DNA from 3 places in the Geobacillus zalihae genome. Region 3 is predicted to be linked to each of the others. Evidence: riboswitches for the same ligand, from Rfam matches in the RefSeq annotation. Region 3 holds a riboswitch; each other region holds the start of a gene.
What was found. A riboswitch is a leader RNA that binds a small molecule or an ion and turns the genes downstream of it on or off. The one in region 3 is predicted to bind S-adenosylmethionine.

Region 1 (9,619 bases), 420 kb from region 3:
TCAAGTTGCAAAAAAGCGAAGAACGGTTCCGGGCTATTTTCGAACAAGCGCATGAGGCGATCCTCATTTGGGACGATTTTGGCTACATATTGAACGCCAATCCGGCGGCGAGCCGGACGTTTGAGCTGCCCTTGAATTTGCTTGTGCGCCGCAATTTGTTTGATTTTGTCGACTATGGGGACGAAAAGGTGAAACGCATTTTCAGCGAGTTCCGGCGCAAAGGGGAAATCCGTGACGAGCTGACGTTTCATATGCCGAACGGTGAGGATAAGCAGCTCGAGTTCACCATGAAAAAAGGAGCGATCGACGGGTACCACTTGACGATTTTCCGCAATGTGAGCGAGCGGCGGAAAATCGAGCGCGAGCTGCGCGAAAGCGAGCAAAAGTTCCGGAGCATTTTCGATCATGCGATGGATGGTATTTTGCTTTGGGATGCCAAGCATCGGATCATCGACGCCAATCCGGTTGTCTGCGGCATTTTTTCCGTCGAAAAGGAGGCGCTGCTTGGCCGAATGGTGGTCGAGCTCGTTCCGGAGCGGGCGCGCCGCCAGCTCAATAAGCTGCTTCAACAATGCCAACGCACCGGCGAAGCGAGCGGCGAGGTCGAATTTTTCGACGAGGGAAAAGGGAGAATTATTGAGTTTTCACTGAAAAAGGAAGTGATTCCCGGCGTCGGGATGATGATGCTGCGCGATGTGACCGAGCGCAAGGAGATGGAGCTGCAGCTGCGCAAGTCGGATACGCTCAACGTCGTCGGGGAATTGGCCGCCGGCATCGCCCATGAAATCCGCAATCCGATGACGGCGCTAAAGGGTTTCATTCAGCTGTTGCAAGGAAGCATTGACGGCGACTATTCGATGTATTTTAATGTCATTATGTCGGAATTGAAACGGATTGAGTCGATCATCACCGAGTTTCTTGTCCTGGCGAAGCCCCAGGCGGTGCAGTACAAACAAAATGATATCTGCAAAATTATGCAAGACACGATCGATTTGATCAGCGCCCAAGCGATGATGCACAACGTGCAAATCATCGCCGACTTCGAGCGCGGGCTGCCGCCGGTGTATTGCGAGCCGAATCAGTTGAAGCAAGTGTTCATCAATATTTTGAAAAACGCCATCGAAGTGATGCCAAAAGGCGGGGACATTACGGTGCGCATCACCCGCGCCGGGTGCTATGTGCGCATCTCCATCACCGACCAAGGATGCGGCATTCCAAAAGATAAAATCAAAAAGCTTGGCGAGCCGTTTTATACGACGAAAGAACGCGGCACCGGCCTCGGCTTGATGGTCAGCTATAAAATCATAGAAGAGCACCAAGGGAAAATTGAAGTGGAAAGCGAAGTCGGCGTCGGCACGACGTTCCATATCACGCTGCCGATCGAACGAATGGAAAGAGAGGACGACGATGACGATTGAATATGCAGTATACCGCTCAGAGCTGCTCGGCGACATTTACATCGCCTCCGACGGCGACGCGATTGTCAAAGTCGAGCTGTTTCCAGAAGAATGGCGCGCGTTCGCCGGCGAACATCCGGCTGTCAAAAGCCAGTCGCCGCTTCTTGAACGCGCGCTTAGGCAGCTGGATGAGTATTTCCACGGTCGACGCCAAGCATTTGACTTGCCGCTGAAGTGGAAGGGAACAGCCTTCCAAGAAGAGGTGTGGGCGGCGCTTTGCCGCATCCCATACGGCGAGACGGCGACATACGCTGACATCGCCGCGCAAATCGGCCGCCCGAAAGCGGTGCGCGCCGTCGGCCAGGCAAACCGGGCGAATGAACTGTCGATTCTCGTTCCGTGCCACCGTGTTGTCGGCAAAAACGGCGCTCTCATTGGCTATGCCGGAAGCCGCACCGATGTGAAGGCGAAGCTGTTGGAGCTTGAGCGCCGCTTACGTAGATGACGCTCTTGCGTTCGTGGAACAGGCAAAGAGTTTGGAAGGCGTTGTATGCGGATGCTGCAATGGAGCAGGCGGAAAAAGAAGCTGATGGCTTGTCTATATAGATGCAATTTGAAGCTTTACCATTTATAGCTTTTATCAAGTATTTGATCGACTGTCGGGCGACCGAACAACGCCGCTTAAAGACCCATATATGGGTCTGTGAAGCAGGTGGTTGTTCGGTCTTCCGTCACGCCAAGGCGTGACGGGGCAAGCCTGTTGCTTGCCTTCGACAGTCGAAAATGGACAAACCGCTTTTCCGTCAAGGATATGGTAAACTTCTTCGTTGCATCTATATGAAAAACGCGTCTGCCCCCGAGGATTGCCATCCACGGGGGCAGAGATCGGGCGTTATTTTTTTTGCCAATGCGACAAGGCGAGGGCGCCGACTAAAATGGCGCCTTTTATAATGTCTTGGGCGTAATACGGGACGTTCATCATCGTCAAGCCGTTCAGCAACACGCCCATTAAAATCGAGCCGAACAATGTGCCGATGACGTTCGGCTTGCCGGCGCCAAAGACGGAAAAGCCGATGTAGGCGGCGGCGACGCTGTCCATTAAAAGAGAGGCGCCGGCCGACACTTGCCCGGTGCCGATGCGCGAGGCAAGGACGATGCCGCCTAAGGCCGCAAAAAACCCGCTGATGACGTATGCATATGTCCGATAGCGGTTGACTGGGATGCCTGAGAGCCTTGCCGCCTCGCGGTTTTCCCCGGTCAAATAAAAGAGGCGGCCGGGTTTCGTGTACGTTAAAAACAGATGAGCGGCCATGACGACAAACAGCATAAGCAAGACAGAAAACGGTACGCCGAACAGCTCTCCCTGGCCGATAAATAAAAAGGAAGGAATGAATTTGCCCGGCGCCGTGCCGCCATCAGGCAGCGGCATGTCGTTGTAGATCGAAAACCCTTTCGTATAGGTGAGCTGCACGCCGTTAATGGCGTACATCGTCGCCAATGTTGCGAGCAAATCGGGCAGTTTGAATTTGACGATCAACAACGAATTAAGCAGCCCGACGGCGACGCCGAGCAACAGCGGCACGAGCAAGGTGACGAAAATTTCTTGGCGATGCAAGACAAGCGCCGCCGCACTGGCAATCGTCGCCAAGCTCACTGTCGAACCGACCGACAAATCGAAGCCGTCGACGATGAGCGAAAATGTAATGCCAATGGCCACCAAGGTGACGATGGAAATGGAACGCAAAATGTCGCTGAAGTTTTCATAGGTGAAAAACCGGTCTTGTGTCAGGCCAAAATAGGCGATTACAGCCAAAATGGCAAGCAGTGTGCCATGTTTATACAAAAATTCAAGAATGAACGGCGCCGCTTTTTTCGACGGCGGCGCGGAAACGGCTGGCTGGCTCATGGATCTCACCTCCGCTGCAATAGTAAACAAGCTGTTCATACGTCAGTTCAGCGGCCGGCAGGCGGGTGAGTAGCCGGCCGTCAGCCATGATGTAGATGGTGTCGCACACCTCAAGAAGCTCGTGAAATTCACTCGAAAAATATAGTACTGTTTTTCCTTCATCGGCGAGAGCACGGATGATGGAAAACACCTCTTGTTTGGCGTGGACATCGATTCCTTTCGTGGGCTCGTCGAATAGAAAAACACGCGCGTTTGTGTTCAGCCATTTGCCGATGACGACTTTCTGCTGGTTGCCGCCGCTCAAGTGGCGAACGACGGTGGTGCTTGACGGCGGATGAACACCTAGCGAGCGGACGAGCCCGTCGGCTTCAGCCGCTTCTTTCGCCCGGCTGATCCATTGCCAGCGCGACAGGCGGGAAAGAAGGCGGACGGTCAAGTTCGTTTTCACTGACTCGGGCAAGAACAGCCCTTGTTTGCGCCGTTCTTCCGGAATAAGACAAAGGCCGGCGGCAATCGCTTCATGCGGCGATGAAAATGTATAGCGCCGGCCGTCAAGTTGCCATTCGCCAGACGTCTTCCGGTGGGCGATGAGGCTTTCAGCGAGCTCCGTTTTGCCGGCGCCAACCAAGCCGGCGATGCCGACGATTTCGCCGCGATGGGCGTAAAGATCGACCGTCGTGCCGGTTTTTTCGATCGTGATCCCACGGACGGCAAAGGCGATGTCGCTTCCATGCGCGCGCGTTTGTTTCATGGCGGCGGCTCGCCTTGTTCCGGTCATATGAAGGACGATGTCTTCAAGCGGCAAACCGAGGGCGGAACCATGGTAGACGACGCGGCCGTCGCGCAAAATCGTCAGCCGGTCGGCGATTTCCTGCACTTCTTTCAGTTTATGAGAGATGTAAATAAAGCCGACGCCTTGCTGTTTCAGTTCCGTGATGATGGCAAACAGCCGCTTCGTTTCGGCTTCGCTCAAGGCGGCGGTCGGTTCGTCCAAAATGATGTAGCGCGCATTCGATGACAACACTTTGGCGAGCACGATCAGCTGTTTTTCATGGAGCGAGCAGTCGCGCACGAGCTTTGCCGGCGAAATGGCAAGGCCGACGCGGCGAAGCAGAGCAGCGGCCCGTTCTTTTTCCCGGCGCAGCGAGCGGATCGGCTGTTTCTTCACATCAGCGAGCTCATCAGCCGCCAAGTTTTCGTAAACGGGCAATCCTGGGAAAAGCGCCGTGTCGACCTCTTGGACGACGAAGCCGATGCCGGCTCGTTTCGCGTCAAGCGGCGACGAAAAGGTGCAGTTGACGCCATCGATCGTGATCGTGCCGGCGTCGGGAGGAATGGCGCCGGCCAAAATGTTCATGAGCGTGCTTTTGCCGGCGCCGTTCATGCCCAAAAGGGCGTGGACTTCGCCAGGACGAACGTCGAAGTCCACGCCGTCAAGCACGCGCACGGCGCCAAACGATTTTTCCATGCCCCGCATTGACAACCCGTTCATTTTTTGTTCACCTGGGCTTCCAACGTTTTCATCCACGGCGAGATGGCGACATTGGATTGCCCCCAGCCCGGGATGTATTGCGAAAGCTCATTCATCGACACTTGTTTGTCCGGAAGATCGGACCGTTTCACTAAATGCGGCTCAAGCGAGTAAATGTTCGGCGTTTTTTCTCCGGCGATTTTTTGATACGCGAACCGCACTTGGACGCGGCCGACTTCGGCTGGGTCCGTCGCCGTTGTCGCCACCCATGGGCTGTTTGGTTTTTGGATCATTTGCAAGTCTTCATCGCTCAAATCGATGCCGTACACTTTAATTTCCGTGCGCCCAGCTTGCTCGATGGCGCGCGTCGCCCCTTTGGCGAACTCGTCCCAAGTTGCGAAGACAGCGTCAATGTCGCCTTTGTTCGGGTATTTTTTCAAAATCGCTTCCATTTGCGTTTGTGTGTCCAAAGCTGTGTTGGCGCTCGCCGTGCCAAACTTGGCAATTTCTTTAATGTTCGGATAGCGTTTTTTGAACGCGTCATAAATGATATGGCGGCGTTCCATCGGGGTAAAGCCGCCGACCCAAATCGTGACGATGTTGCCTTCCCCGTTTAAGTCTTCTGCGAGCGTTTTTAATGTTTTCCAGGCGAGGCTGTAGTCGTCTTGGTCGATGACGGTGACGCCGGGAATGTTCAAATCGTTGTCAAATGCCACAACTGGAATGCCTTTGGCGACGGCTTTTTTCACCGGGCCTTCGAGCGCATCGGCGCGGCCGTGGTCAAGCAAAATGGCGTCAACATTTTGCGTAATGGCCGTCTCAACGTACGATGCCATTTTGGTTAAATCGTTGTCGGCGTTGTAAATTTGCACCTCGCCGCCGAATTTTTGCACTTGTTCTTTGACGCCGGCGATGTATTGCGATGAGAACGTGCCGATGGACAGTTGCATAATGGCGGCGATTTTCACCGGCTTTTTCAACTTTTCAGGAATGGCCGCTTGCTCGTCGCTTGTTGCCGTCGAGTGGCTGGATGTCGTTTCCGTTTTGTTGTTCGTGGTCTTGGCTCCGTTGGCTGGCTTGGAGCTCACGGCATCTTGCTCGTGTGTGCAGCCAGTCAAGATGGAGAACACGGCAAAGAAAAGAAGAAAAAGGGAAGATAAGGCCTTAAATCGTTTCATGTTGCTCCTCCTTTGTGAATAATGATGGCAGCGTTGCGTTGTAATTGCCGCGAATGATGCCTTTTTCGGTAATGATCGCGGTAATGAGTTCGTTTGGCGTTACGTCAAACGCCGGATTGTATACGTTGACGCCTTCCGGGGCGATGCGTACGCCGGCGATGTGGGTCACTTCATCCGGATGGCGCTCTTCGATCGGGATGTCCGCACCTGTTTTCGTCGTCAAATCGATCGTGGACAACGGCGCAGCGACGTAAAACGGAATGTCAAACGACTTCGCGAGCAAGGCCAGGCCGAACGTGCCGATTTTGTTCGCCGTATCGCCGTTTTGCGCGATCCGGTCGGCGCCGACGATGATGGCGCCAATGCCTTTCGCCTTGATCGCTTGCGCTGCCATGTTGTCGGTGATGAGCGTCACATCAACGCCCGCTTGTATCAGTTCCCAAGCGGTCAGGCGCGCCCCTTGCAACACCGGCCGCGTCTCGAGAGCGTAAACGGATAGTTCAATTCCTTTTTCTTTCGCCAAATAAAACGGGGCGAGCGCCGTTCCGTAGCGGGCGGTGGCGATCGAGCCGGCGTTGCAGATCGTCATCACCCGATCGCCCGGACGAAAGAGCGACAACGCGTATTCGCCGATGCGGCGGCACACATCCTCATCTTCCACTTGAATGCGAATCGCTTCGTGGACGAGCGTCGTTTTGGCCTCGTTGACGGAAAGGGCGTCGGCCGCAGCGGTGACGAGCCGATCGAGCGCCCAAAACAAGTTGACGGCAGTCGGCCGGGCACTGGCTAGGTAGTCACGATCTCGTTTCAAGCGACGGCGGAATTCATCGACCGACTCGGTGTCATAGCTCGAAGCGGCGAGCGCCAAGCCATAGGCGGCAGTGATGCCGATCGCCGGCGCGCCGCGCACTTTCAGCGTGGCGATCGCGTCATATACGTCTTCAATGGTGTGCAAGTCGATATATTCCGTGACTGTTGGAAGTTTTTGTTGGTTTAAAATCGTCACATGCGTCTCGCGCCATTCGACTGAGCGCGGGATGGCAAATGTGCTCATTGCTGTCTTCCTTTCTTTTGGCGTTGTTCGTTTGTCCGGCCCGTCGCCGGCGGGCCGGATCGAATGGCATTACTGCTTGGTTTCGGCGAGCAGCCGGCGGAAGCCATCCGTTCCTGTCAGCTCAGCCCGCTCAATGATCAAGCGGCGGCCGAGGCGGAGCGCATGCCGTTTGGCAACAAGCCGTTCATCTTTGTGCTCGATGCCGTCAAGGTCCGCCACATGGGCGAGGCCGATCGTCCGGCGGATGACTTCGCAGCCGGCAAAGCCGACAGCATCGATGAACGCGTGCCGGAGCACGTCCTCGAGCAAGCCCGGCGTCGCGGCGTACGTTTCCACGCTCTCGGTGCGCCAAAGGTTTGAGAACACGGACGCAAAGACGTCCCATGTCCGGTCGATGTGGTCAAAGAGCGGTTGGCGCTCTAATTCAGAGCGGGACAACGCATTTAACAGCAAATTGGCGAAAAATTGGCCAAGGTCAAACCCGATCGGACCGTAAAAGGCGAATTCTGGGTCGATCACTTTCGTTTCGTCGGCGCTTACGAAAATGCTGCCGGTATGCAAATCGCCATGCAAGAGCACATCGGCTTCGGTTAAAAACTTGCGCTTCAGCTTTGCTGCTTCTAGGTGGAGTCGGTCATCGCGCCAAAGCGCTTCAACGTCTGGGCGCAATTCGTCTTCAAAGTTGTTCGTTTCGTGGTCAAAAAACGGGTCGGTGAAGACGAGGTCTTCGGTAATTTTGCACAGTTCCGGATTGACGAAGCTTTGCGCCAATTTCTTTTTCTCTTGCTGGTTCATGCCGAAGTCAGACGTATAAAATGCCGTTTTGGCGACAAACTCGCCGATATGCTGGGACAAAAGCGGATACGTTTTCCCTTCGATCAGCCCTTTGCGGGCGATTTGCAAACGGGATAAGTCTTCCATCACCGTAATGGCGAGCGATTCGTCAGAATAGTAGACTTTCGGCACGTATTGCGGCACATAGCTCGCAAACGTGCGCAGCGCGTTGCTTTCGATGACGGCGCGCTTTAACGTAAGCGGCCAGCTTTCGCCGACCACTTTGGCGTACGGCAACGCTTGTTTGATGATTACGCCTTGCTTTGTTTCTTGGTCGACGATATGAAACACTAAGTTCAAGTTGCCGTCGCCGATCTCGCGGCACAAAAGAGGCGCCCCGTCGCGGAATAAGCCGAGGCGGACAGCGAGAGATACCGCCTTCGGTTCGGTCAGCGGTTCGTAAACCGATGTTTGAACAGTGGTCATTGCCTTGTTCCCCCTTTTTTCATTTCGCTCGTTTTCAAATGCCGGTTCTGACGCGCGCTAAAACTCGGCGTTTCCGGCAAATGAAAAAGCCTCTTTCGCATACGGAAAGAGGCTTGAAGATTCATTCGTTCTTCGCGCCTCTTATCTTTCAGAAAGACATCGGTCTTTCTGTTGGACTTAGCACCGTGCCCTGCGGAAGCATGACGCTTCCGGCGCCGCCCTTGGCGTGCGCCCTATCTCACGATAGTATTACGGTCGGTTGCTGGGCTTCATTGGGCCAATTCCCTCAGCCAACTCTTGATAAGAGTACCGATTTCTTGTATTCAGTTTCGGGAATTTTCACGATGTTCTCAATTGTTTGGTTGCTTGATTCGAATGATACATGGTCGGCCAATCGATTGTCAATACGTTTTGAAAAAATTTTTTGCCGTTTCATAGTCGTGCGGCCGGCGGTCGGCAAACACCGGGATGCGCGCGCGGACGTCCGCAACGAGCGCGGGATCGATGTCGGCCGAGAGAATGCCCGGCTTCTCGTCCGCCTCGGCGATCACTTCGCCCCATGGGTCGATGACGAGCGAATGGCCGGCAAAGACGTTGTTCGGGTCGCGGCCAGCCCGGTTGCAGGCGACGACGTAGCATTGGTTTTCAATCGCCCGCGCCATCAAGAGCGTCCGCCAATGGTGCAGGCGGGGAAGCGGCCATTCGGCGACGACAAACAGCACTTCCGCCCCAGCCAAAGCATGGGCGCGAATCCACTCCGGAAAGCGGATGTCATAGCAAATGACCCCAGCGCACGGCAGCCCGTCAAGCGAGAACAAGCCTGGCTCGTTTCCCGGCTGCAAATACAAATGTTCATCCATCAATTGGAACAGGTGAAGCTTGCTGTATTCGCCGACGATTTGGCCATGACGGTCGGCCACGATCATCGTGTTTGTCACGCCGGCGGCTGTTTTTTTGGCGACCGAACCAGCGACGAAATGGACGCCGTACGTTTGCGCCAATCGGGAAGCGAGCGCCTTCGCCCGTTCGGCGCCTTCGTCGGCAATTTCATCCAGGCGCGTCAAATCGTAGCCGGTCGTCCATAACTCTGGCAGCACGATGATATTCGCGCCGTCCTTGACGGCCGATTCAATGGCGCTTTCCGCGCGCCGTTCGTTTTCGTTCGGGTCGCCAAACGCAATATCAAGCTGGAGGCAGGCGATGCGGATCGTCATGAGTTTTCACCTCGAAAAAATTTTGCTTTACATTTTGCTTTTTACGATATATGATGTTGCACTAGAATTTCAAGAATTTTTGAGAAGGTGTGGACGATGACGATCGAATTTCCCTTTTCCGAACTGCTTGAACAGCTGC
Region 2 (9,619 bases), 240 kb from region 3:
TCCTATCGCTTATCGGGATCACGGTCAGCGCCTTGAAAGTTTCACAATACCGACCAACAAACAAACCATCCCCGCTCCCCACGCCATCCCCGCCTTGCCAAGAAGGAGGGAGATTTCTTCGGATGCCTGCGCATGGGTAAGATCAAAGGAAATCGCCTTCAGCGCAAATGAAACAGCCAGAGACAGCAACAAGAAATGGGCCAATATCCACAGAAACACTCGCCCTTCTCGATTCCTTCGCCAAAGAAAAACGATTGTCACAACCGCGATCAACATCACAACCGAAAAGCCGCCGATGAGCATATCCATCACATTTTCTTCCATAGGCAAATGATTGGGCAACGTTCCCACCTCCTCTTTTTCATCATATCATGTCTTTCTATTCTTCTTCCCTGCGTCCGATCCCTTCTTGTATGTGAAGCCGCCCATGGGCTTCTTCGTTCCCGCGTGCTAGGGAAGCGGCGCAACCCTTTACGCAAACGACAAGCAGGCGCCCATCTCCCTATTACAGAGGGCGGCGCCTGCTCTGATTGTATAGATGCAATGTAAAGCTTTAACTTTACCGGTCATTGCATCCGATTGTCGAGTGACCGAACAACGCCGCTTAAAGACCCAGGAATGGGTCTGTGAAGCGAGTCGTTGTTCGGTCTTCCGTCACGCTAAAGCGTGACGGAGGCAAGCCTGTGGCTTGTGCCTTCGACAGTCAAAAATGGATAAGCCACTTTTTCGTCAAGGATATGTGAAACGATTTCGTTGCATCTATATGGTTACTTTTGCTGCATCTTAAACTCCAAAAACAGCTCGTTGTAGTAGGCGAGCATGTGTTTTCCTAAGTTTTCGTACACTTCGAGATGCCCTGCTGAATCCAAATCGGGGTAAAAGCGCCGATCGCCCGCGATGTCTTTTGGCAAATAGCGAAGCGCCTTTTTATTCGGCGTCGAATAGCCGACATACTCGGCGTTTTGCGCCGCGTGTTTCGGGTCGAGCATAAAGTTGATGAACGCGTGCGCTCCTTCGATGTTTTTCGCTGTTTTCGGAATGACCATGTTGTCAAACCATAAGTTGGAGCCTTCTTTCGGCACGACATAGTCGAGCTTGTCGTTTTCGGCAATGATTTCGGCCGCGTCGCCTGACCAGACGACGCCGATGGCCGCTTCCTCGTCGGCGAGAAGCAGCTTGATTTCATCGCCGACAATCGCCTTCACGTTCGGCATAAGCCGGTCGAGCTTCCGCTTCGCTTCTTGCAAATGGGCTTTGTTCGTGTCATTCAGCGAATAGCCGAGGCTGTTCAACGCCATCCCCATCACTTCCCGCGCCCCGTCGACAAGCAAAATTTGATTGCGCAAGCTTGGATCCCATAAGTCGTTCCAGCTCGTCATTCTTTTGCCGCCAAGCATCTCGCGGTTGTAGACGATGCCGACCGTTCCCCAAAAATACGGCACTGAATACCGGTTGTGCGGGTCAAACGGCAAGTTGAGAAACCGCGGTTCGATATATTGCAAATTGGGAAGCTTTCGGTGATCAAGCGGCAGAAGCAGCTTTTCCTCGATCATTTTGCTGATGGCGTAATCGGACGGAACGGCGACATCAAACGTCGCCCCGCCTTGGGCGATTTTCGCCATCATCGCCTCGTTGGAATCGAACGTTTGGTAAATCACTTTCCACCCTGTCTCTTTTTCAAACTCTCGAATGAGCGCAGGGTCGATGTAATCGCCCCAGTTGTAAACGGTCACCGTTTTGCCTCCGCCGTACCCTTCCGCTTCGTTCAACCGGTGGGTGATGAACATGAGGACGAACGCCGCGATAAACACGGCCGCAAACCCTTGGACAAGCCGTTTCACCTACTTTCGCCCCCCTATCCCGTACATTCGGCCGCCTTTTTGGCTGAGCACATAATAACCGATGACAAGCAGCATCGTAAATAAAAATAACAGCGTCGACAGGGCGTTAATGGACAGCGAAATGCCTTGGCGCGCCCGCGAATAAATTTCCACCGACAGCGTCGAGAATCCATTTCCCGTGACAAAAAACGTCACGGCGAAGTCATCGAGCGAATACGTAAGCGCCATGAAAAAGCCCGCCCATATGCTTGGCGCCAAAAACGGCAGCACGACGCTTGACAGCACTTGCCAAGGCCCTGCTCCTAAATCTCTAGCCGCATCAATCAGCGTCGGGCTCATTTCCTCGAGTTTCGGCAGCACCATCAACACGACAATCGGCACGCTAAAAGCGATATGGGACAACAGCACAGATGTAAACCCTAGTTGAATGCCAGCGATCGTAAACAACAGCAAAAACGAAGCGCCGATGATGACGTCTGGGCTGACGATCAGCACGTTGTTGAGAGCGAGAAGAGCGTTTTTCGTTCGCTGCCGCTTGACATAGTAAATGGCGAGCGCCCCGATGACCCCAAGTATGGTCGCGACCGCCGCCGACAGCAGCGCGATGACGATTGTATTCAAAACGATGATGAGCAAGCGGTCGTCGGACAGCACGTCGCGGTACCACTTCAACGTGAACGATTGAAAATCGTGCATCGTCCCGCCGCTGTTGAACGAATAATACATCAAATACACAATCGGCGTATACATCACGGCAAACACGGCTAACAGGTACACACGTCCCCACCAATGCGTCCGTTTCATCGGCTTCCCTCTTTTCTTCCACTTCCTGTCAGGCCGACGATGACCGCCATCGCGATCATTAACACAACAGCGATCGTCGCCCCCATTCCCCAGTTTTGGGTGACAAGAAAATGCTGTTCAATGGCGGTGCCGAGCGTAATGACGCGGTTGCCAGCGACAAGGCGCGTAATCATAAACAACGACAACGACGGGATGAACACCGCTTGGCAGCCGGCCTTCACCCCACTAAGCGTGAGCGGGAAAACGACGCGGCGGAACGTCGTCCACGCTGAAGCGCCTAAATCGCGGGCGGCATCGACAAGCGATGGCGGCAGCTCCTCCAGCGCGTTGAAAATCGGCAGCACCATAAACGGAATAAAAATGTACACCGACACAAACACAAAACTGAAATCGGTAAACAACAGCTGCCGCGCTCCAATGCCAAGCGTCTGCAACAGGGCGTTGGCCAGCCCGTACGTGCCGAGCAGCCCTAAAAACGCATACACCTTCAGCAGCAAATTCACCCACATCGGCAAGATGAGCAACAACAGCCATAACTGCTTGTGCCTCGTCTTTGTCAGCCAATAGGCGGTCGGATAGCCAATCAACAGCGACACAAGAGTAATCAAAAACGCGTACCAAAACGAATACGCCATCATTTTTAAATAAATGGGCGTCAACACGTTTTCATAATTCGCCACCGTCCAATGTCCGTCTATATCCAAAAACGATTCATATAATAAAAAGACGATCGGAGCGATGACAAACAACACCAACCAAATGCCATAAGGGATTAAATACCAGTTTCGCCACGCCCGTTCCGTCATGCGCCCTCATCCTCCCTTTCGACTCGCATGACGTGAATCGCTTCCGGTTCAAAACGGAGGCCGACCGTTTCCCCGACTTCCGCCTTTTTCGTCGAATGGACAAGCCATTCGTTGCCGTTTTCGTCATAGCCGCAAATTTCATAATGGACACCGCGGAATAAGAGCGAATCGACGCGGATGACGATCTGCCCGTCTTCCGGCGCCGCGAGCTCCAAATCTTCCGGGCGGATGACGACATCGACCGGTTCGTTTGGCGCGAAGCCGCGGTCAACACACGCAAACTGTTTGCCGGCAAATTCGACGAGGAAATCGTCGATCATGCGCCCCGACAAAATGTTCGATTCCCCGATGAAATCGGCGACGAATCGGTTGATGGGCTCGTCGTAAATGTCTTTCGGCGTCCCGAACTGCTGAATTTTCCCTTTATTCAGAACAAAAATGTAATCGGACATCGCCAGCGCTTCTTCTTGGTCATGCGTGACAAAAATAAACGTAATGCCCAATCGACGTTGGAGCTCACGCAATTCATACTGCATTTCCGTGCGCAATTTCAAATCCAAGGCTGACAGCGGTTCATCCAAGAGCAACACCTCAGGTTCATTGACAATCGCCCGGGCAATGGCGACGCGCTGGCGTTGGCCGCCGGACATCTCTTGAATGCGGCGGCGCTCATAGCCTTCCAAGTTGACAAACCGGAGCGCTTCGCTCACTTTTTGGCGGATGTCCGCTTCTTTCATCTTTTTCACGCGCAAGCCAAATGCCACGTTTTCAAACACATCGAGGTGAGGAAACAACGCATAGTCTTGAAAGACAGTGTTGACTTGCCGTTTGTTCGGCGGGACGTTTTGAATCGGCTTCCCGTGGAAATAAATCGTTCCTTCCGTCGGTTCGATAAACCCGGCAATCAGCCGCAAAATCGTCGTCTTCCCGCACCCTGACGGGCCAAGCAGCGTATAAAACTTCCCGCGCTCCATCGCAAAACTGACGTCATCCAATACGACCGTTCCGTCGTATTCCTTCGTCACTCGCTCGAAGCGGATGATCTCTTCCCCGTTCACTTCCAGCCCCCCGTCTTCTTGATGTTCACTATTCCTAATTAGAACATAGGAGAGTGGAAAGTGCAACGGAAAAATATGCTTTCCGCCATGTCGGCGACTAAAAAACAAAAAGCGGCTGACTATTCCGCAGAACAGCTTCCAATTTTGCCCGCAATGCGGAAAGCCGCTGTCTCATTGATCGTTTTTTCAAATTTCCTTGCTTCACCGTATTGAATAATTTCGAAAAATACATTAAATTATATAGTAATCATCAAAACGTCACCGCACAATTGCATACCGGCATTCTTATCAAGAGAGGGGGAGGGACTGGCCCGGTGAACCCTCAGCAACCTGGCCCGCGGCCAAGGTGCTAAATCCAGACAGGCGGAAGCCTGGAAGATAAGAAGAAGCGAATGAAAAGTCTTCTTCTTATAGAAGGCTTTTTTCTTTTACTACGGAGAAACGGGGGAATCGAACGTGGGATTGCTGGATGAGTTGAAAGAGCGCATTCTCATCGCCGACGGGGCGATGGGAACGCTTTTATATTCGCACGGCATTGACCGTTGTTTTGAAGAATTGAATCTATCCAATCCAGATGAAATCGTCCATATTCATGAAGCGTATATCGCCGCGGGCGCCGACGTCATTCAGACGAATACATACGGCGCCAACTATGTGAAACTCGCCCGCTACGGCCTTGAAGATGAGGTGCCGGCCATCAACCGCGCGGCGGTGCGGCTCGCCAGGCAAGCGGCGAACGGGCGGGCGTACGTGCTCGGGACGATCGGGGGGCTTCGCACGTTAAACAAAAGCGTCGTCACGCTCGAAGAAGTGAAACGGACGTTTCGCGAGCAGCTGTTTGTCCTGCTGGCTGAAGGGGTTGATGGCGTGCTGCTCGAGACGTATTACGATTTGGAAGAGTTGGAGACGGTGCTTGCCATCGCCCGCAAAGAAACGGATTTGCCGATCATCGCCCATGTGTCGCTCCATGAAGTCGGCGTCTTGCAAGATGGCACGCCGCTCGCGGACGCCCTTGCTCGCCTAGAGGCGCTCGGGGCCGATGTCGTCGGACTGAACTGTCGTCTCGGTCCATATCATATGCTTCGGTCGCTCGAGGAAGTGCCGCTGCCGAAGCAGGCGTTTTTGTCGGCGTATCCGAACGCGAGCCTCCCGGATTACCGCGACGGCCGGCTTGTCTATGAAACGAACGCGGAATATTTTGAAGAGGCGGCCAAAGCGTTCCGCGATCAAGGGGTGCGCTTGATCGGCGGGTGCTGCGGCACGACGCCGAAACATATTGAGGCAATGGCAAAGGCGCTCGCCGACCGGACGCCGGTGACGGAAAAAACGGTGAAGCGGCGCGCGGTGCCCGTATCGGTGCAAGCCGAGCGGTCCGCCCCAACTCCGCTTCCCGAGCTCGCCCGCGCGCGCCGCTCGGTCATCGTTGAACTCGACCCGCCGAAAAAACTCGGCATTGACAAATTTCTCGCCGGAGCGAAAGCGCTCCATGACGCCGGCATCGATGCGCTGACGTTGGCCGACAACTCGCTTGCTACGCCGCGCATCAGCAACGCCGCCGTCGCCACGATCGTGAAAGAGCGGCTCGGCGTCCGCCCGCTCGTGCATATTACGTGCCGCGACCGCAACTTGATCGGCTTGCAGTCGCATTTGATGGGCTTGCATACGCTCGGCATCACTGATGTGCTCGCCATTACCGGCGATCCGTCGAAAATCGGCGATTTCCCGGGAGCGACGTCCGTATATGATGTGTCATCATTCGATCTCATCCGCCTGATCAGCCAATTCAACGAAGGATTATCGTACTCGGGCAAACCGCTCGGGCAAAAAACGAACTTCTCGATCGGTGCGGCCTTTAACCCGAACGTCCGCCATTTGGATAAAGCGGTCGAGCGGATGGAGAAAAAAATTCAATGCGGGGCTCACTATTTCTTAACCCAACCGGTTTACTCGGAAGAAAAAATCGTGCAAATATACGAAGCAACGAAGCATCTCGACACGCCGATCTACATTGGCATTATGCCGCTTGTGAGCGCGCGCAACGCCGAGTTTTTGCATCATGAAGTGCCGGGGATCACCCTGTCGGACGAGATTCGCGCCCGCATGGCCGCTTGCGGCGACGACCCGGTGCAGGCGGCGCGCGAAGGGATCGCCATCGCCAAAACGCTCATTGACGCCGCCTTTGATTTGTTCAACGGCATTTACTTGATCACGCCGTTTTTGCGCTATGACATGACGGTCGAGCTCGTCCGCTACATCCATGAAAAAGAAGCGGCCGCCAAAGAAAGGAAGGTTGTTCATGGCTAACATCACCTTAGAACAGCAGCTGCAGCGAAAAATTCTCGTCATTGACGGCGCGATGGGGACGATGATCCAAAGCGCCAACCTATCAGCCGCCGATTTTGGCGGCGAGGCGTATGAAGGGTGCAACGAATATTTGACCCTCACCGCCCCGCCTGTCATCCGCCGCATTCACGAAGCGTATTTGGAAGCGGGCGCTGACATCATCGAAACGAACACGTTCGGGGCGACGCGCATTGTGCTCGATGAATACAACCTCGGGCATTTGGCGCTCGAGTTGAACATCGAAGCGGCCAAGCTCGCCAAACAAGCGGCGGAGGCGTTCTCAACTCCCGACTGGCCGCGCTTTGTCGCCGGGTCGATGGGGCCGACGACGAAGACGTTGTCGGTGACAGGCGGCGCGACCTTTGAGGAACTCGTCGCCGCCTATGAAGAACAAGCGCGCGGGCTGCTGTTGGGCGGCGTCGATCTTCTGTTGCTGGAGACGTGCCAAGATACGCTGAATGTCAAAGCCGGTTTTCTCGGCATTTCGAAGGCGTTTGAAGCGGTCGGTCGCCGCGTGCCGCTCATGATTTCCGGCACGATCGAGCCGATGGGCACGACGCTCGCCGGCCAGGCGATCGATGCGTTTTTCATCTCGGTGCGCCATATGAAGCCGATCGCCGTCGGCTTAAACTGCGCGACAGGCCCCGAGTTTATGACCGACCATTTGCGCACGCTCGCCTCGCTCGCTGACACGGCGGTCAGCTGCTACCCGAACGCCGGTCTGCCGGATGAGGAAGGCCGCTATCATGAAACGCCGGAGATGTTGGCAGAGAAAATCCGCCGCTTTGCCGAAAAGGGATGGATCAACATCGTCGGCGGGTGTTGCGGCACGACGCCGGACCATATTCGCGCCATCGCCGAAGCGGTGCGCGGCATCCCGCCGCGGGCGATCCCGTCTTCGTTTGACGTCCACGCCGTCTCCGGCATCGAGGCGCTCATTTATGAGGAAACGATGCGCCCGCTCTTTGTCGGCGAGCGGACAAACGTCATCGGCTCGCGCAAATTCAAGCGCCTCATCGCCGAAGGGAAATACGAAGAAGCGGCGGAAATCGCCCGCGCCCAAGTGAAAAACGGCGCCCATGTCATCGACATTTGCCTCGCCGACCCAGACCGCGACGAACTCCATGACATGGAGCAGTTCGTCCGCGAAGTCGTGAAAAAAGTGAAAGTGCCGCTTGTCATCGATTCAACCGACGAGCGCGTCATCGAGCGCGCCCTCACCTACTCGCAAGGGAAAGCGATCATCAATTCGATCAACTTGGAAGACGGCGAGGAGCGGTTTGCGAAAGTCGTTCCTCTCTTGCACAAATACGGCGCCGCTGTCGTCGTCGGCACGATCGATGAACAAGGAATGGCGATTACGGCCGAACGGAAGCTGGAAATTGCCTTGCGTTCGTATGACTTGCTCGTTAACCGCTACGGGGTGCCGGCGCGCGACATCATTTTCGATCCGCTCGTCTTCCCGGTCGGCACCGGTGATGAGCAATACATCGGCGCGGCGAACGAAACGATCAAAGGCATTCGCCTCATTAAAGAGCAACTGCCGGAGTGCTTGACGATGCTCGGCATCAGCAACGTCTCGTTCGGCTTGCCGCCGGCCGGGCGCGAGGTGCTCAACTCCGTCTTTTTGTACCATTGCACGCAAGCTGGGCTCGATTATGCGATCGTCAACACTGAGAAGCTTGAGCGGTTCGCCTCGATTCCGGAAGAGGAAGTGCGGATGGCTGAGGCTCTGCTGTTTGACACAAACGATGAAACATTAAACACCTTTATCGAATTTTACCGAAGCAAAATCACCGCCGCCAAGCCGGCTGAGGAGAACTTGAGCCTTGAAGAGCGGCTCGCCCGCTACGTCATTGAAGGGTCGAAAGACGGGCTCATTCCCGATTTAGAGAAGGCGCTTGAGACCTACTCCGATCCGCTGTCGATCATCAACGGTCCGCTTATGGCCGGCATGGATGAAGTCGGGCGGCTGTTCAACAACAACCAGCTCATCGTCGCCGAAGTATTGCAAAGCGCGGAAGTGATGAAAGCGGCCGTCGCCTTTTTAGAGCCGTATATGGAAAAGAAAGAAGGAAGCACAAAAGGAAAAGTTATTCTCGCCACCGTCAAAGGCGATGTCCATGACATCGGCAAAAACTTGGTCGACATCATTTTAAGCAACAACGGCTACGAGGTGATCGACCTCGGCATTAAAGTCGCTCCGCAGCAACTCATTGAAGCGGTGCGCGAACATCAGCCGGACATCATCGGCTTGTCGGGCTTGCTTGTCAAATCGGCCCAACAGATGGTCGTCACCGCCCAAGATTTGCGGCAAGCCGGCATCTCAACGCCCATTTTAGTCGGCGGCGCCGCCTTGACGCGCAAATTTACCGAAAACAAAATCGCGCCCGAATACGACGGCGTCGTCCTGTACGCAAAAGACGCCATGGACGGGCTCGCGCTCGCCAACCAAATCCAGCAAGGAGAAATCGAATACACGAAAAAAGAAGCAGCCGAAAGCGAGCCGACGCGGCCAACAGCCGTTGCCGCAACGGTCAAATCGAACGTCTCGACCGACGTTCCCGTCTACATCCCGGCCGACCTCGAGCGCCACGTGCTGCGAAACGTGCCGCTTGACCATGTGTTGCCGTACGTCAACTGGCAAATGGTGCTCGGCCACCACCTCGGCTTGAAAGGAAAAGTGAAGCGGCTGCTTGAAGAACGGGACGAAAAAGCGTTGGCGTTAAAAGCGGTCGTCGACGAACTCGTTGCCGAAGCGAAAGAA
Region 3 (9,619 bases):
GTTAGTTTTCCTTCATTTCTTTTCATCTAGCCCTTTTTGGCCCTAAAAGGACGGGGATGTCACGACAAAACAACTCCAGCGGGGGAGCGTGTGCGAATGGGCCAACAACTCTTGCGCGCGTTCACGACAACCATTTTGAAGAAAACGCGGTGTTTCACCAACCTTTTAGACTGGCACTATGCATGTGCACCTACATTTTACCACATCATCCGTTTTTCATCAGAAAAGCAAGCCATGCAATCTCTCCCCATTCTTCCTGCACCTATGGTACAATACATAGTAACTTGCCATGAAAGGAGTAAACGAATGGATTTATCAAAACGGTCGGCGGAAAACGTCGCCTACATGATCGAACAGTTGAAGCAAAAGTTGAAAGTGCTGAACTTGGATGCCATCAAGCCGTCCCATTTTTCCGAGGAATGGTACGATGAGTTGAGAGACATTTACGAGATGGTGATGAAACGCGAGACGTTCAGCCCAAGCGAAATGCAGGCGATTGTCGAAGAGCTCGGAAGCCTGCGCAAAAAATAACGCTCCCATCTGCTGTTAGGCAGGCAATGCAGCTGTTTCGTATAAAAACAATTCCTATCGAAAAACTATGATTGACATTATCGTCAATTGTGCTAAAATTTTAATCAATTAAATGACATGCGTTGCATACGTTGCTCGAGAGTGAGGGAGGAATGGGCTCAATGAACTCCGACAACCTGCCGCCTATAGCAAAGTGCCAATTCCAGCTAAAGAAGATCTTTAGTAAAATAAGGGGCTCCCTTTCTCCCGCTCTTTCTGATTCATGCAAGGAAGGATTTTTGCCGCCGAATTGCCGTTTGGCCGCTATATATCCGACTAATTACGTGGATTTTCTTTGATTTTGTGAGGAGGAGAAACCGATGCTCACGTATGATCAGTGGGAAACGGCGGAAAAACCGTCTTTTCCGTCCGATAATGAAACAAAAGGGGCGCTTGACGTCCTGGCCTGGGCGTATCGCGAATACGGCGATGAGATCGTATACGCGTGCAGCTTCGGCATCGAGGGGATTGTGCTGATTGATCTCATCTCTCGGGTCAAACCGAACGCCGAAATTGTCTTTTTGGATACCGGTCTGCATTTTCCAGAGACATACGATACGATCGCGAAAGTGAAAGAAAAATATCCGTCGCTTCGCATCGTGATGAAGCAGCCGCGCTTGACGTTGGAAGAACAGAAGGCGCAGTTTGGCGACGAGTTATGGAAACGCGACCCGAACAAATGCTGTGAGCTGCGCAAAGTCATTCCGCTGCGCGAGGTGCTGACCGGGGTGACGGCGTGGATTTCCGGCTTGCGCCGCGAGCAATCGCCGACGCGGCGGCATGTCGAGTACATTAACAAAGACGACAAGTTCCGTTCGATTAAAGTTTGTCCGCTCATTCACTGGACGTGGAAAGACGTTTGGAATTACGTGTATAAACACGGCCTTCCGTACAACGTGCTCCACGACCGCGGCTACCCGAGCATCGGTTGCGCCCCGTGCACCGCTCCGGCTACAGATCCGAACGACTTGCGCTCCGGGCGCTGGGCTGGCCAAGGAAAGACGGAATGCGGTCTCCATCTCGCCTAAGGAGAGAACATTGACATGCTCCTTGCCATTGCTTTGATCGCATCCTTTTTCTTCGCCATGAACATCGGGGCAAGCGGCGCGGCGGCCTCGATAGGCGTCGCTGATGAATCGGACGCCATTCCGAATCGTCAAGCTACTGTTTGACAGCGACGTCTATACGGTCATCGCCATCTTGAGCGTCTGCTTGGCGTCATTAGCCTAAAAAAAGAGCGCTTGCCTCATGAACATGGCAGCGGCATTTCACAACATCTATCAATCTAGGAGGTTATGAACATGAGCGTAAGCATCCCGCATGGCGGCACATTGATCAATCGTTGGAATCCGGACTATCCGCTTGATGAGGCGACCAAAACGATCGAGCTCTCCAAAGCCGAACTGAGCGACTTGGAGCTGATCGGAACGGGCGCCTACAGCCCCCTCACTGGTTTTTTAACGAAAACGGATTACGACGCGGTTGTTGAAACCATGCGTCTTTCTGACGGCACCGTCTGGAGCATTCCGATCACGCTCGCGGTAACAGAAGAAAAAGCGAAAGAGCTCGCCGTCGGCGATAAGGCGAAACTCGTTTATCGTGGCGACGTCTACGGCGTCATTGAGATTGCTGACATTTACCGCCCGGACAAAACGAAAGAAGCGAAGCTCGTTTATAAAACGGATGAACTTGCCCACCCAGGCGTGCGCAAACTGTTTGAAAAGCCGGATGTGTATGTCGGCGGGGAGATTACGCTTGTCAAACGGACCGACAAAGGCCAATTCGCCGCGTTTTATTTTGATCCAGCGGAAACGCGGAAAAAGTTTGCTGAGTTTGGCTGGAACACCGTTGTCGGCTTCCAAACGCGCAATCCGGTTCACCGCGCCCATGAATACATTCAAAAATGCGCGCTCGAGATCGTTGATGGCCTGTTTTTAAACCCACTCGTCGGCGAAACGAAAGCGGACGATATTCCGGCTGACATCCGGATGGAAAGCTATCAAGTGCTGCTGGAAAACTATTACCCGAAAGACCGCGTTTTCCTCGGCGTCTTCCAAGCTGCGATGCGCTATGCCGGTCCGCGTGAAGCCATTTTCCACGCAATGGTGCGCAAAAATTTCGGCTGCACGCACTTCATCGTCGGCCGCGACCACGCTGGTGTCGGCAATTATTACGGTACGTATGATGCGCAAAAAATCTTCTTGAACTTTACGGCTGAAGAGCTTGGCATTACGCCGCTCTTTTTCGAACATAGCTTTTACTGCACGAAATGCGAAGGGATGGCATCGACAAAAACGTGTCCGCATGACGCGAAATACCATGTCGTCCTTTCCGGCACGAAAGTTCGTGAAATGCTGCGCAACGGCCAAGTGCCGCCGAGCACGTTCAGCCGCCCGGAAGTGGCCGCCGTCTTGATCAAAGGGCTGCAAGAACGCGAAACGGTCGCCCCGTCAGCGCGCTAAAGGAGGATGGCGATGAGCACGAACATCGTTTGGCATCACACATCGGTCACAAAAGAAGATCGTCGCAAGCGCAACGGCCATCATAGCGCCATCCTTTGGTTCACCGGGCTGTCCGGCTCCGGCAAATCGACGGTGGCCAATGCCGTCTCCAGACGACTGTTTGAGCTCGGCATTCAGAATTATGTCTTAGACGGCGACAACATCCGGCACGGGCTCAATAAAGATCTCGGCTTTTCCGCCGCCGACCGGACGGAAAACATCCGCCGCATCGGCGAAGTGGCAAAGCTGTTTGTCGACAGCGGCCAGTTTGTGCTGACGGCGTTCATCTCGCCGTTTGCCGAAGACCGGGCGCTCGTCCGCCGCTTAGTCGAAGAAGACGAGTTTATCGAAATTTACGTCAACTGCCCGCTTGAAGAATGCGAAAAGCGCGATCCGAAAGGGCTGTATCAAAAAGCTCGCCGCGGGGAAATCCGTGAATTTACGGGCATCGACTCGCCGTACGAAGCGCCGGAAGCACCGGAGCTGACGATCGAAACACACCGTTATTCGGTTGACGAATGTGTCGAGCAAGTGCTCGCCTACCTGCGCGAGCGAGGAATGATCCCGGATGCGAAAACAGACTGATTCCCCCGTCCTCTGCCAAAAAAGAACGGGAGGTCATTTGACAAGGTCGTTTTCATCCCAAGGCAGACCATTTACAATAAAAGCAGCCGAGCATCCATGCCGTTTTCCGGCGGCTGGCTGAATCATGCACGAAGGGGCTGAAACAACGATGGGCAAAGTATATCTTGTCGGCGCCGGCCCCGGCGACCCGGAACTCATTACCGTCAAAGGATTAAAATGCATCCAGCAGGCGGATGTCATTTTGTACGACCGTCTCATCAATGAAGAGTTGCTTTCATATGCCAAGCCGGACGCCGAACTCATCTTTTGCGGCAAGCTGCCCGGCTTCCATGCCATGCAGCAGGAAACGATCAACCATGCGCTCGTCTGGCATGCCAAAAAAGGAAAAACGGTCGTCCGCTTAAAGGGCGGCGATCCGTTCGTGTTCGGGCGCGGCGGCGAAGAGGCCGAGGCGCTGGCCAAACATGGGATCGAATTTGAGATCGTTCCCGGCATCACCTCCGCCATCGCGGCGGCGGCTTACGCCGGCATCCCTGTCACCCATCGCGCGTTCAGCTCAAGCGTCGCCTTTGTCACCGGGCATCGGCGCGACGGAAGTCGTGACGAGATCAAATGGGAAAGCCTCGCCAAAGGCATCGATACGATCGCCATTTACATGGGGGTTCATCACTTGCCATACATTTGCGGCCAGCTGATGAAATACGGCAAAGCGCCGGAGACGCCGGCGGCGGTCATCGAATGGGGAACGACAACGGCTCAGCGCACCGTCACCGGCACACTCGCGACGATCGCCGGAATCGCCGCCAAAGAAAACATCCAAAATCCGAGCATGATCATGATCGGAGACGTCGTCCGGCTGCGGGCCAACATTCAATGGTTCGAACGGTTGCTTGCGTCATCGGCAGCCGCTGAGGCAACATCGTGAGGCGATGGCGATGGAAGCTGTTTTATATGTCAGCCACGGCAGCCGCATTGCCGCCGCGCGCCATGAAGCGGCGCGTTTCGTCGAACAGTGCCGGAGGGTCATCGATATTCCGATTCAAGAGCTATGCTTTGTCGAGCTCGCGGAACCGGACATTGTCACCGGCGTTGACCGTTGTGTCGCCCAAGGGGCGACACGCGTCATCGTCGTTCCGCTTCTCCTTCTTTCTGCAGGGCATGCCAAACACGATATTCCAGCGGCATTGGACATCGCGAGACGGCGCCATCCGTCCGTTGATATCCTCTGCGGCGCTCCGTTCGGCGTCCATGAAGCGATGATCGACATCGTGATCGACCGCATCAGCGAACAGTCCGCACCGCTTGACGGCGAATCGATGATCCTTCTTGTCGGCCGCGGCAGCAGTGATCCAGACACGAAGCGCGACATGTCCGCCATCGCTGCGCTTTTAAAAGAAAAAACGAACGTGCCGCACGTGGACGTTTGTTTTCTCGCTGCCATCCGCCCGACGCTTGATGAAGGGCTCCAACGGGCCCATGCATCGGCGTATCGGCGTGTGTTTGTCGTCCCGTACTTATTGTTTACCGGCGTCTTAATGAAAACGATCGAACGGAAGTTGCAGGGGTTCTCTGTTTCCGACAAAGAGTGGCATTTATGCTCTTACCTAGGCGATCACCCGCGGCTTGTGCTGCTCATTCAACAACAAGTATTATCGCTATCATCCGTAAAAAAAGGAGCTTGAACCATCAAGCTCCTCTTTTCATGTACTTTCCGCCTCATCTATTATATGATGGAAACAGAACAACCGTGATGAAGGAGGACTCATCGGCGTGAAAAGAGTTCATGTCATCGTGGAAGGGCGCGTGCAAGGCGTCGGGTTTCGATACTTCGTCCAACACGAAGCGCTAAAACGGCAGCTGACCGGTTGGGTGAAAAACAATGATGACGGAACAGTGGAAATGGAAGTTCAGGGGGATGAAAGCGCCCTTCAACTCTTTTTGGACACCATTGAAGCCGGAACGATGTTTGCCAAAGTCGCCCGCATGCACATCGAGCCGCGCGATGTCCGCTCCGATGAAAAACAATTTCGCATTATGTACGGGAGCGGCTTTTGACAACTAGGCTCATCCCCTCAAGCAGCGGCCTTCCCGGCTTTTTCGGCCATCGAGCCGGCAGAAGCGCCGGCTCGCTTGCCAAAATCCGAAGGGACAGCGTCTTCCTTGCTTTTCTGATCGCCAAACCAAAAGCGGTTCTGCCTTTCCCACGCTTCTCGCCGCTCGATTACGTCGGCCGCAAATGCGGCGCCGCATAGTGGAAATATGTCTCCAAGATGGCCATGTTCGCCTGCTCATTTTTTCCCCGCGCTTCGCGACAAAGCGGGTCGAACATGTCGACAGCGGAGGGCGGGTATTCGCCGCATATGTCCACGCCGAGCACTTTTTTATGGAATAAAAGCAACCGCAGGCAGGCGAGCAACCGGGATAGCGGAATCACTCCTTGATCCCAGTTCGTGACCGCGTCTTCGCGACGAAGAGCGTCTTTATCGATGCTGATATAGATGCTTCCGGTCGGGATGGCCTCGATGAGCGCTTTTGGCCATTCATCATGATCATCAAATGGAAGAACAGTCATTTTCGGAGATAAACGGAGTTGATGCGAAGAAGCAGTTGGGCCAACGATCACGACTTTTTGCAGCCGCGGATGCTTAAGTGCATAGGAGACCCATGAGCCGCACGAAATGACATCATCCCCTCCTTCAGCATCCGTATGGCGGTCAAAAAGCACAAGCATAAACGGTTCGTTGATTTCTTTAAGCAATAAATACGTGACATAATGGTAGTTGCCGCTGCCGATCAGCACCGCCCCGCGCTTCCGCCGCCGCTCAAGCCGCCGCTCAATTTCAGCAAGCGCCGCTTCGCTGCAATACAAATTCGTCTCCGGCACGTCGGCGAGATCGACCCATTCGTGCGGGAACTGAAACAGCCGCTTTTGCGGCCGGTACACGCCGTCAAAATTCAACACCGTGACACCATTGCCTTGAAACCCCATCGATCATCACCCTTCTTTCGTTGAATCATCATTCAACGCTTTGTAGGTGCGGATGAGTCCAAGATGTGTCTCTTTTTTTATTATACAATAGAAGTCGAAATAGTTCCGCTCACACGCCTCGGTCATGTACAATAATAGAAAAACAAACAGCAAGGAGGGAGCCGCTTGCAACCGATCGACACGGCCGCCGTACAAGAGGCGCTGAATCGTTTTGCCAATCGCGACGTATATATTCATTTGGAAACGACGAACGGAGCATACGCCTCCCATCATAACGATGGCTTTTATTCCGTCGGCGCCTACATCCGCAACGCCTGCATTCGCTTCACCCGCGGCAAGATTACCGGCCCTGGGCCATATCGCGTCGGACTGAAGCTTGATCTTGGCTGGGTGTACGCCGAAGGGCTGACCCATTGGGAATGGACAGAAAAAGGACAGTTGCTGCTAGCAGGCCATGATGATCAAGGGAAATTGGCCGTGGCTCTCGAACTAAGCAACGAACCGTTTGTGTAAGGAGGGAGTTCCGTTGAATGAACGACATGTGCTCGTTGTTTTTCCCCACCCGGACGATGAAGCGTTCGGCGTGTCGGGAACGATTGCCGAGCATGCGCAAAACAGCACGCCGGTGACATACGTTTGCTTAACGCTCGGCGAAATGGGGCGCAATATGGGCGTGCCTCCGTTTGCCAACCGCGAAACGCTTCCACACATCCGCAAGCAAGAACTGGAGGAAGCATGCCGCATTCTTGGCATTCATGATTTGCGCCTGCTCGGCTATCGCGACAAGACGGTCGAGTTTGAGGATGAAGAAGAGCTGGCTGACCGGATCGCCGCCATCGTGGCGGAAACGAATCCATCGCTTGTCATTACGTTTTACCCCGGCTACAGCGTCCATCCCGATCATGACGCGTGTGGAGCCGCTGTCATCCGCGCCTTAAAGCGCTGGCCGAAAGAAGAACGGCCAACCGTCCATTGCGTTGCGTTTGCGAAAAACTGCGAACAAGACCTTGGCCAGCCGGATGTCGTGCGCGATGTCAGCTCGGTGATCGAGACGAAGCTGGCCGCCATTCGCGCCCACCGTTCGCAAACCGAAGGGCTGATGCAGGCAGCCTCCAAGCGCGGCGATGCGCTTGCCTGGCTGAAAACGGAGCGGTTTTGGACGTATCGGTGGGATGATTAAGCGGTCGGACACCGATTTGGGTGGGGGCGCTTTGTTCCGCCCCCCCTATTTTCCTATTGGGTGCGATCCCATTGTCCAAACGCATGCAAACATCGCTGTCCGGCCAGGCAGCTGCTATCTTCATCTATAGCCAAACATACGCTTCTTCGGCCAATTCCCCCTTCAGCACAGTGACCGCTTTTCCTTCCAGATGCACTCTCTCCCCCGCCATCGTCACCCGCACAATGCCGCCGCGGGCTGAAGCTTGGTAGCCGACTAACGTCGTTTTCCCAAGCTTGTCCGCCCAATACGGCCCAAGGCAGCAGTGCGCCGAGCCGGTGACTGGATCTTCAGGAACACCAATAGTTGGAAAAAAAGCCCGCGATACAAAGTCTACTCCCTCCGTCATCGAGCGGCTTGTTACGATCACACCGAGGGCATCCACTTGTTGAAGCAAGTGAAAATCCGGCTGCAGCTCATGCACGATTCGTTCTGAATCAACTTCCACTAAATAGTCAAACCGGTTTCGCCCGATAAACAGCGGTTCAGCTGGCAAGGCACCAACAAGCGCAGCAGGAGGCGACTCGTCCAACATTGGCGCTTCATTCGGAAAATCAAGCCGAATCCAGCCATCGTTGTTGACAGCCGTTAACACCCCGCTGTTCGTGAAAAAGGCAATCGCTTCATCTCGGCGGTGTTCCCCGCGCTCCCACAGCACATGGGCGCTCGCCAACGTTGCATGGCCGCACAAGTCAACCTCTGCTTTAGGAGTAAACCAACGCAGACGATAGCCGCCCTCATGTGGAACTAAAAAAGCCGTCTCAGACAAATTCATTTCTGCGGCAACACGCTGCATCCACTCATCACGGGCCGGCTGCGGCAACAAGCAGACGGCCGCCGGGTTGCCGGCAAACGGCCGGTCAGTGAACGCATCGACAATATACATCGGAATGTTCATAGCTCTTTCCCTCTTTCCCCATTTCGTTCTTTTTCGTTCGCCAATAGCTGGGCCAACTCTTCATCCCATCGGCCGCGCTGCCGGAAAGAATCAGCAGCGAGCGCCTGAAACAGCCGCTTCCGTCCCTCAGCGTCCTCCACTTCGCGCAATACAACGTCGCGGGCCCGCTGCAAAAACTGAAGATACGGCCCATACTCTTCGCCATACTTCTCCTCAAGCTGGCGGCGAATGCGGCGGGCCACCGCCGGACTTGCCCCCCCGGTCGACACGGCAATGGTAAGCGGACCGCGGCGGACAACAGCGGGAACGTGAAAATCGCATCGCTCCGGGTCGTCCACGACATTTACGAGTTGACCGGGTGTTGCTGCTTGCGCCACCGCTTCATTCACCTTGCGATCATTCGTCGCGGCAATCACCAAAAAGGCCTCCGCCAAATCGTCTGGGTCAAACCGCTTTTTCTTCCAAACGATCATCCCCCCCGCGGCCAACGCTTGAAGCTCCGGCTCCGCTTCAGGCGCAATCATCACGATTTCCGCCCCTGCCTCTAACAATCCATGAATTTTCCTTGCCGCCACCTTCCCGCCGCCGACAACGACCGCGCGGCGGCCGCGCACATGAAGAACAATCGGATACCCCACGGCGCAACCCTCCCATTCCAGCATCAGGCAGACTGAGTCGGTTTCTGCGCAAAAACAGGCGCAATCTTCCCGGACTGCCTGCCTTGGCAGACAACCAAAAGGCGTTTCCAACCAAAATGTAAAAAAAGAAGCCGTGCATTGAACACGGCCTTTTTCTTCCATTATATCATCCTTGTTTCACTTCCTGAAGCCATTTCGCCAACCGTTCATTTTTCTTTT

Region 1: another riboswitch for S-adenosylmethionine. It lies ahead of mtnK (S-methyl-5-thioribose kinase); the one in region 3 lies ahead of QWV57_RS02290 (phosphoadenylyl-sulfate reductase).
Region 2: another riboswitch for S-adenosylmethionine. It lies ahead of QWV57_RS03510 (bifunctional homocysteine S-methyltransferase/methylenetetrahydrofolate reductase); the one in region 3 lies ahead of QWV57_RS02290 (phosphoadenylyl-sulfate reductase).

Annotation. Positions count from the first base shown of each region.
Region 1 covers NZ_CP129217.1:866,612-876,230, forward strand. The annotation lists gene QWV57_RS04510 (PAS domain-containing sensor histidine kinase) at 1-1,418, shown strand, start outside; gene QWV57_RS04515 (methylated-DNA--[protein]-cysteine S-methyltransferase) at 1,408-1,902, shown strand; gene QWV57_RS04520 (ABC transporter permease) at 2,290-3,303, opposite strand; gene QWV57_RS04525 (sugar ABC transporter ATP-binding protein) at 3,245-4,795, opposite strand; gene QWV57_RS04530 (sugar ABC transporter substrate-binding protein) at 4,792-5,952, opposite strand; gene mtnA (S-methyl-5-thioribose-1-phosphate isomerase) at 5,939-7,006, opposite strand; gene mtnK (S-methyl-5-thioribose kinase) at 7,076-8,266, opposite strand; SAM riboswitch class I at 8,405-8,573, opposite strand; gene QWV57_RS04545 (carbon-nitrogen family hydrolase) at 8,668-9,480, opposite strand; gene QWV57_RS04550 (pyridoxal phosphate-dependent aminotransferase) at 9,577-9,619, shown strand, end outside.
Region 2 covers NZ_CP129217.1:683,235-692,853, reverse strand. The annotation lists gene QWV57_RS03540 (hypothetical protein) at 25-342, opposite strand; gene QWV57_RS03535 (ABC transporter substrate-binding protein) at 768-1,841, opposite strand; gene QWV57_RS03530 (ABC transporter permease) at 1,842-2,645, opposite strand; gene QWV57_RS03525 (ABC transporter permease) at 2,642-3,451, opposite strand; gene QWV57_RS03520 (ABC transporter ATP-binding protein) at 3,448-4,509, opposite strand; gene QWV57_RS03515 (hypothetical protein) at 4,570-4,722, shown strand; SAM riboswitch class I at 4,792-4,894, shown strand; gene QWV57_RS03510 (bifunctional homocysteine S-methyltransferase/methylenetetrahydrofolate reductase) at 4,966-6,813, shown strand; gene metH (methionine synthase) at 6,806-9,619, shown strand, end outside.
Region 3 covers NZ_CP129217.1:446,387-456,005, reverse strand. The annotation lists gene QWV57_RS02295 (DUF1128 domain-containing protein) at 307-531, shown strand; SAM riboswitch class I at 661-765, shown strand; gene QWV57_RS02290 (phosphoadenylyl-sulfate reductase) at 891-1,598, shown strand; gene sat (sulfate adenylyltransferase) at 1,872-3,032, shown strand; gene cysC (adenylyl-sulfate kinase) at 3,045-3,656, shown strand; gene cobA (uroporphyrinogen-III C-methyltransferase) at 3,805-4,581, shown strand; gene QWV57_RS02270 (sirohydrochlorin chelatase) at 4,592-5,338, shown strand; gene QWV57_RS02265 (acylphosphatase) at 5,427-5,711, shown strand; gene QWV57_RS02260 (arginase family protein) at 5,878-6,645, opposite strand; gene QWV57_RS02255 (YojF family protein) at 6,811-7,158, shown strand; gene bshB2 (bacillithiol biosynthesis deacetylase BshB2) at 7,172-7,825, shown strand; gene QWV57_RS02245 (PhzF family phenazine biosynthesis protein) at 7,950-8,762, opposite strand; gene QWV57_RS02240 (precorrin-2 dehydrogenase/sirohydrochlorin ferrochelatase family protein) at 8,759-9,400, opposite strand; gene QWV57_RS02235 (PX domain-containing protein) at 9,567-9,619, opposite strand, start outside.